DNA from 2 places in the Aeromicrobium sp. YIM 150415 genome. Region 2 is predicted to be linked to the other one. Evidence: riboswitches for the same ligand, from Rfam matches in the RefSeq annotation. Region 2 holds a riboswitch; the other holds the start of a gene.
What was found. Region 2 has a riboswitch for cobalamin ahead of JL108_RS16120 (hypothetical protein). Riboswitches for the same ligand answer to the same signal wherever they lie in the genome.
Positions count from the first base shown of each region.

Region 1 (3,404 bases), on a different contig from region 2:
TGCGCACCGAAGCCGCGCTCGAGCCAGCGGTAGGCGGCGAGATAGTGGTGGCTCGGCGCGAGATCGGGGTCGTGGTAGATCGCGACCGGGTTCTCGCCGAAGCCGCGGGGCGGCTGGATGAGGATGACGATATTGCCGCTGGTGATCGTGGCCAGCACGATCTCCTGACGATCGTTGACGAAGAGCGTGCCCGGTGCGGCACCCCACGCCTCGGTGACCTCGTCGACCAGTTCGGCAGGCAGGTCGGCGATCCACTGCTCATAGTCGGCGGCCGGGATGCGCACGTGGCTCTCGGTGAGCTGACCCGAGGTCAACCACTCCTCGTCCTGCCCACCGGCGTCGATGAGCGCGTGGATCAGCGTGTCGCCGGCCTCCGTGTCATCGTCCATGTCGAGCACGCGGCTGATGGTCGGGTCGTCGCCCAGGTCGTAGCCCGCATCGCGCAGACGACGCAGCAACCGCACCGTCGAGACCGGGGTGTCGAGGCCGACGGCGTTGCCGACCCGGCTGTGCTTGGTCGGGTAGGCCGACAGCATGAGGGCGAGCTTGCGCTCCGCCGGCGGGGTGCGGCGCAGGCGCGCGTGGTTGACGGCGATCCCGGCGACGCGGCGGCAGCGCTCCTCATCGGCGACGTAGCGCGGCAGGCCGTCGGCGTCGATCTCCTTGAAGGAGAACGGCGCGGTGATGATGCGGCCGTCGAACTCGGGGATGGCGACCTGGTTGGCCGAGTCCAGCGGGGTCACGCCGTCGTCATTGGCCTCCCATTCGGCGCGGCTGGAGGTGAGGCACAGGCCCTGCAGGACCGGGATGTCGAGGGCGGCGATGCGCTCGACATCCCAGGTCTCGTCGTCGCCGCCCGCGCTCACGGCGCCGGGCACCTGGCCACCCGCCGCGAGGACGGTCACGATGAGCGCATCGAGGGTGCCGAGCGCCGCATAGAGGTCATCGGGGGCCGAACGCAGCGAGGAGGAGAAGACCGGACTGCCCACGGCCTCGCCGGTGGCGTCGATCGCATCGGCGAGCACATGGGCGAACTCCGTATTGCCGCTCGCCTCGTGCGCGCGGTAGTAGAGGATGCCGATGCGTGGGAGATCCGCGGGGCGCTCGGGGCGCTCGCTCCACCCCCACGTCGGCAGGACGGCGGGCGGCTCGAAGCCCTCGCCGGTCAGCAGGATCGTGTCGGAGAGGAAGGCGTGGAGCTGGGCGAGGTTGGCCGGACCGCCCTCGGCGAGATAGCGATGCGCCTCGGCGGCCACACCCATCGGGACGGTGGAGTGCTCCATGAGCTCGGCGCTCGGCTGCTGCTCGCCGCCGAGGACGACGATCGGGACGGTGGCCTCGCGCACCGCCGTCGGCACGTCGTCGGGCGATCCGAGGATGCGGGCGAGGACGAGATCGGCCTCGTCCACGAGCGCCGCGATCTGCTCGTCGGTCAACCGCACCGGGTTGGCGAAGCGGTAGTCGGCACCGCTCGCGCGCGCGGAGAGCAGATCGGTGTCGGATGTGGACAGCAACGCGATGCGCGTCATGCTTCCTCCTCGGGGTTCTCGCCCCTATCAGTCGGAATCGTCGCGTTCAGTGTCTGGCTCGGCCTCGCGGACGATGCCCGCGCGGCCTCACAGTGGCGGAACCGCCCCGGTCTCGCACCGGGTTCCTGAGATCGCGTCGACGTGAGTGCGCCCAGCGTATCCGGGCAGCGCGCGCCCCGGTCCGAGGGGCGGCCCGCGTGCTGAGCGAGGGTGTGGATAACGATCTCGACACGACGTAGAATGCAATTAATGTTGCATTCGTGAGGATCACGGCCAGCGCACGACGGCACGGCATCGCCGATGAGGACATCCTTCACGCCCTTCGTCACCTCCTTCGGGTCTATGAGGGCAGAGACGAGGTCCTGTTGGTGATCGGCACCGCCCGCGATGGTCGGATCATCGAGGTGGGGATCGCGGACCCCGACCTCGATCCGCGAGTGGTTCACGCGATGCGAGCACGGCCGAAGTTCTGGCCCTGAGACGACCGAAGGGAGCATGACCATGACGGCACGGATACGGCTCAGTGACCAGGAAGCCCTCGACAGGATCGAGGAGATCGATCCTGCCACCGCCCCGATGCGCGATATCTCGGCGACGGAACCGATCAGAGCAGCGGTCGCGAGCCGCGCCGCAGCCGAGCGAGCGGTCACCGATGCAGTGCACGATGCCCGGGCCCGAGGCGTCACCTGGGTGGAGATCGCCGCCGCTCTCGGCGTCAGCCATCAGGGCGCCCGCCAACGGTACGGAACTCGCTGATCCCCTCCTGGGATCTGTGGGCGGTGGATTATCACGCACCGCCGCACCTTGAGTGCGGGATGGCTCACCGCTCGGGGCCGGTCAATGGTCGGGCGCGGTCTCGTCGTCGCGCGGCAAGGCGGAGGCGTCAACCGCGCACGGCGTAGGTGACGTAGTCGTCGTAGAGCTGCCAGGCGGTGCCGACCTCGGCGAAGCCGGCCTGCGACAGCGCCGCGAGCCGGAAGTCGATCGCGGTCGACGGCGTCGCGTCTCGGCCCGCGAACCGGCGGTCGCGCTCGGCGACGCGCTCCGCGTGGCCGAGGCGCTCGCTCAGCGAACCCCACCATCGGTCCCAGCTCTGCGCGCCGGCGGCGAAGGCCTCCTCCTGGGTGCGACGATCGTGGTCGGCGGCCCAGCGCGCGATGTGCGGCGAGCGTCCGTCGAATCGGAAGTGGTCGCCGTCGAGGAAGACCCCTCCCGGTCGCAGGACCTCGGCAACCTCCGCGAAGAGGCGGACGAGGTCAGCAGGCCACAGCCAGTGCAGCGCCGTCGTCGACACGGCGCCGGCGAAGCCCTCCTCCGCCATGGCCCCCCGCCACTCGCCGGTCAGATCGGCGTCCACGATCCGCACCCGATCGCCATAGGGCGCCAGGTACTCCGCCGCCAGGTCCAGGAGCACCGGATCGTAGTCGACCGCCACGACCCGGGAGTTCGGCACCGCGTCGAGGACGCGGGCGGCCAGCGAACCCGGCCCGCAGGCCAGGTCGAGGACGGTCATCGGCTCGTCGCCCGCGACCTGCCGCAGCACATCGACCATGACGGCGAACCGCTGCTCGCGTTCGGCGATGTAGGCGGCCTGCTGGTCGTCCCAGTGCCGCACGAGATCGGCGGCGGTCATCCGACGAGCCCCAGATCCCGCAGCCCCTCGGCGATCTGCTCGATGCCGTCGACATTGCGGATCGAGGGATCCATCGTCGTCCCTCCGAGGATGATGTAGCGACGCTCCTTGACCGCCGTCAGCCGGCTCGCCACCGGATCGGACTCCAGGAAGGCGATCTTGGCCTCCGCGCTGTCACCGTCGTCGCCACGCTCCAGGTCGGCGAGCACCAGCACATCGGGGTCGCGGTCGAGGATCGACTC
Region 1 covers NZ_JAERWM010000023.1:4,468-7,871, reverse strand. Annotated here, with positions in the region: gene cobN (cobaltochelatase subunit CobN) at 1-1,529, opposite strand, end outside; cobalamin riboswitch at 1,556-1,688, opposite strand; gene JL108_RS14730 (hypothetical protein) at 1,790-2,008, shown strand; gene JL108_RS14725 (hypothetical protein) at 2,031-2,285, shown strand; gene JL108_RS14720 (class I SAM-dependent methyltransferase) at 2,413-3,162, opposite strand; gene JL108_RS14715 (ABC transporter substrate-binding protein) at 3,159-3,404, opposite strand, start outside.
Region 1: it holds a riboswitch for cobalamin, as region 2 does, so the genes downstream of both, cobN (cobaltochelatase subunit CobN) here and JL108_RS16120 (hypothetical protein) in region 2, are expected to answer to the same signal.

Region 2 (3,404 bases):
CGCCGCCCCATCGGCTCCGCCGGAGGCGCAGTTGCCCTTCGTCATGGCCCAAGCGCCGTCATCACACTGGAAGGTGTCGAGGAAGGCCGGGATGGTGGCCGTGGGCAACTCGTCTGCCGCTGCGAGCGCCATGATCCCCAGCGAGTGGTCGAAGACATTGCCCAGCGGATGGGTGGTCTGGTCGCCGTTGACGATCGTGCCGCGCAAGAGCCCCGCCTGGTCGCCATCGCCCGCGATGCTGTCGCGGAGGGCGGTGACATGGTCGACGCCGGCGAAGCTCCTCGGGTCCCGGCCGGCGACCTGGATCGCGAGCGTCGACTTGGCGAGGGCGCCGACGATGGTCTCGGAGTAGCCGGCGGCCTCGATCCTCCAGTAGCCGACGACACCGGAGTCGCCCGCCCGGCTCAGGGCCTCGACGATCGGCTCGGCCAGATCGGGCCGGCCGGCGGCGTGCATGGCGAACAGCGCGTCGATCATCAGACCCTGATCGGGCCGGGGCGCATCCGGATTCGGGAAGGTGCCATCGGTCGAGAGCTGCCCGGACAGCCAGATGGCCGCCTCCTGTGCGGATGCGGCGTGCTGGCTCGAGGAAGCGGTAGCGACGGTGGTGGTCGTCAACCCGCCCAGGGCGAGAACGGCGACACACAGTCCACTCAGTACGAGGCGAACGCGTCGGGACATCGATGCTCCTTTCGCGACACGGAGCACCGAGCCGACACAGCTCGTGCGCACCCCTGCGAGATCGCGACAGTGGTGGATGGAAACAGCATCCCGGTTGGTGACCCGACTCTCCGAGACATCCTCGGACTACGGTTGCGCGACAGTGCCGGACTTCGACCGGCTTCCCCAGCGCGGGGTGCATGTGTAGTTGTGGGTCATAGCGTAAGGGATCGCTCGCTGCTGCGGACCAGAACCCGCAGGTCGAGGCTCGGATCTATAGATGACGTTGACGTCAAGTGGACCCGAGGATACGTTTCGGGCACCGAGAGGTACGTGACAGGGGAAGCCGGTGCGAATCCGGCGCTGACCCGCAACCGTGTGTGCTTCGGCACGAGTCGGAATGCCTGCCACGGACTGTTGATTCACTCACCCGTCGCGGACTGCGGGCAGAATCCGACTGGTCCTCGATCGCAGGTCGTGGCCGGCGGGCTCGCCGTCGTGACACGACAGAACGAGGTATTTCTGTGTTCGCTCGACCTTCCTGGCTGACCCGGGCAGTACCTGCCGCGGCGGCCGTCGTCCTGGTGGCGGGAGCAGCGCCCGCCACCGCGTCACCGGCTGATGCCGGCGCCGATGCGGCGGACTGGCTGTCCACGCAGCTCTCGACCGATGCCGGCGGCAGCTTCCTCGAGACCTCCTACTGGGACGAATGGAGCACACCGCCGGCCGTCGCGTCCTATGCCGACACCGGCTTGACGATCGACGGCAACTGGGCGCTCCTGGCTGCCGGTCTGAGCGCCGAGGCCGATGACACGGCCGACTGGATCCGTGCCAACGCCAGCGCCTATTGGAACAACGGCTCCTGCGCGAACTCGACCGGCAGCGTCTATGCCGGGTCGATCGCCAAGCTGGCCGTCTTCGAGCAGGCCAATGGGGGCAGCGCCGCGGGCTACATCAGCGAGTTGGAGTGCCTCCAGGACTCCAGTGGCCGGATCCCCAACCAAGTCGACTCCAGCGATCCCTGGGATAGCGACTTCTCCAACACCTTCACCCAGTCGTTGGCCGTCGTCGCACTGAGCGAGTCGTCCTCTGTGAGTGCCGCGGATGCCGCGGACTATCTCGTCACGCAGCAGTGCAGCAGCGGCGCGTTCCGGGCAACGCTCGGCCATACGAGCACGACCTGCACGTCCGGTGTCCAGGACGTGGACTCGACGGCGATGGCGGTGCAGGCGCTCGCGGCTGCGGGCGAGTTCACGGCCGCGGTGAATGCCGTGACCTGGTTGGAGACTCAGCAGGACACGGCGGGTGGTTATTGGGAGAGCACGGCATGCAGCACCGATAGTCCGCCGGTACCGCTTCCGAACACGAACAGCACGGCCTTGGCCACCCAGGCGCAACTCGCTGCGGGCACTGACGCGAGTGACGGGCAGGCGTGGCTGGAGGGCCGGGCAGGCGTCGACGGCCGGATTCCGGGTTGCACGGCCACGAATGGGGGCCAGCCGGTGCAGAACAGTAATGATGTCCGGGCCACCACGCAGGCCGTCCCGGCGCTGCTGGACGTCACGTTGCTCGATCTCGCCTCCGGGGCGCTGGCTACTCCGTGAGGTGAGGGTCCGTCCGGTGGCGCGGTGGATAATTCCGCCACCGGACGGGTCGTCCGGCTGTTAGGCTGCGCTCGTCACGGTGTGTGGGAACCCGGTGAGACTCCGGGGCTGACGCGCAGCGGTATGGGTGACGACCAGGCCATCAGCCACTGGTCGATCGAGAGATCGACTGGGAAGGCGGCCTGGGAGGATGATCCCGAGCCCGAAGATCCAGCTGTGGCCTCGACCAGTTCGTCTCGCGTTCAGACGGCGGGCCGCGCGACTTGGCCTGCTGTGGAAAGGCCGTTGTCGTGATCTTGCGACGTGTGTTGTCCCTCATTTCCGGTGCCGCGCTGGCGCTCGGGCTGGTGTCCGTGGTGCCGCCCTCGGCGGCGGCTGAGACCGAGCCGGTGCCCAACCCCTACCCGGAACTGATCTCGGTGTGGGAGCCCTGCGCACCCGGTACCGAGGGTCCCGATACCGGTGTCACGGTGATCGTGGACTTCCAGACCCTGGCCGATCAGCAGGTGGAGGTGCGCTGCGCGCCCGGCGGTCCGCACAGCGGGTGGGCGGCATTGCTGGAGGCCGGCTTCGAGGTGACGCGCGTCGTGCCTTTCCCGGGTGCGCTCTGCACCATCGACGGTTACCCCAGGGACCGTTCTGGCGACCCGGCGATCTGTCACAGCATGCCGCCGATCGAGGCGTACTGGTCCTACTGGCACGCCAGCCCCGGCGTCCGGTGGGGCTACAGCGGAACCGGAGCCGGAGGTCACAGTGCCGCGGTCGGCAGCGTCGAGGGATGGTCGTTCTCGGCGACCGTCTCTGGCGACACCTCCCAGGAAGCCATCGCTCCCCGAGTGCCGCCGATGGACGCCCGGGGGCCGGGGCTGGTCATGCCCGAGGTGCACGAGACCTCCACCGAACAAGTCGACCTCGCCCGCCACTGGATCGAAGGCCAGCTCGAGACTGAAACGAACGTCGGGCGGCTAGCCGACTATGTCAACGCGCTCGTGGCCAGCGGAGTCGATGTCACCGATGAGCGCTTCGAACGTGTTCGCCGAGAGCTCAGCGACTTCTCGCGCATCGGCCGTTCGGTATTCGCCAGCGGCCGGCTCACCCAGCCGAACGGTGTCGCACTGGGTCGATTCGGCCCGGCGATCC
Region 2 covers NZ_JAERWM010000025.1:100,373-103,776, reverse strand. Annotated here, with positions in the region: gene JL108_RS16125 (hypothetical protein) at 1-681, opposite strand, end outside; cobalamin riboswitch at 778-847, opposite strand; cobalamin riboswitch at 949-1,087, shown strand; gene JL108_RS16120 (hypothetical protein) at 1,185-2,264, shown strand; cobalamin riboswitch at 2,325-2,498, shown strand; gene JL108_RS16115 (fibronectin type III domain-containing protein) at 2,555-3,404, shown strand, end outside.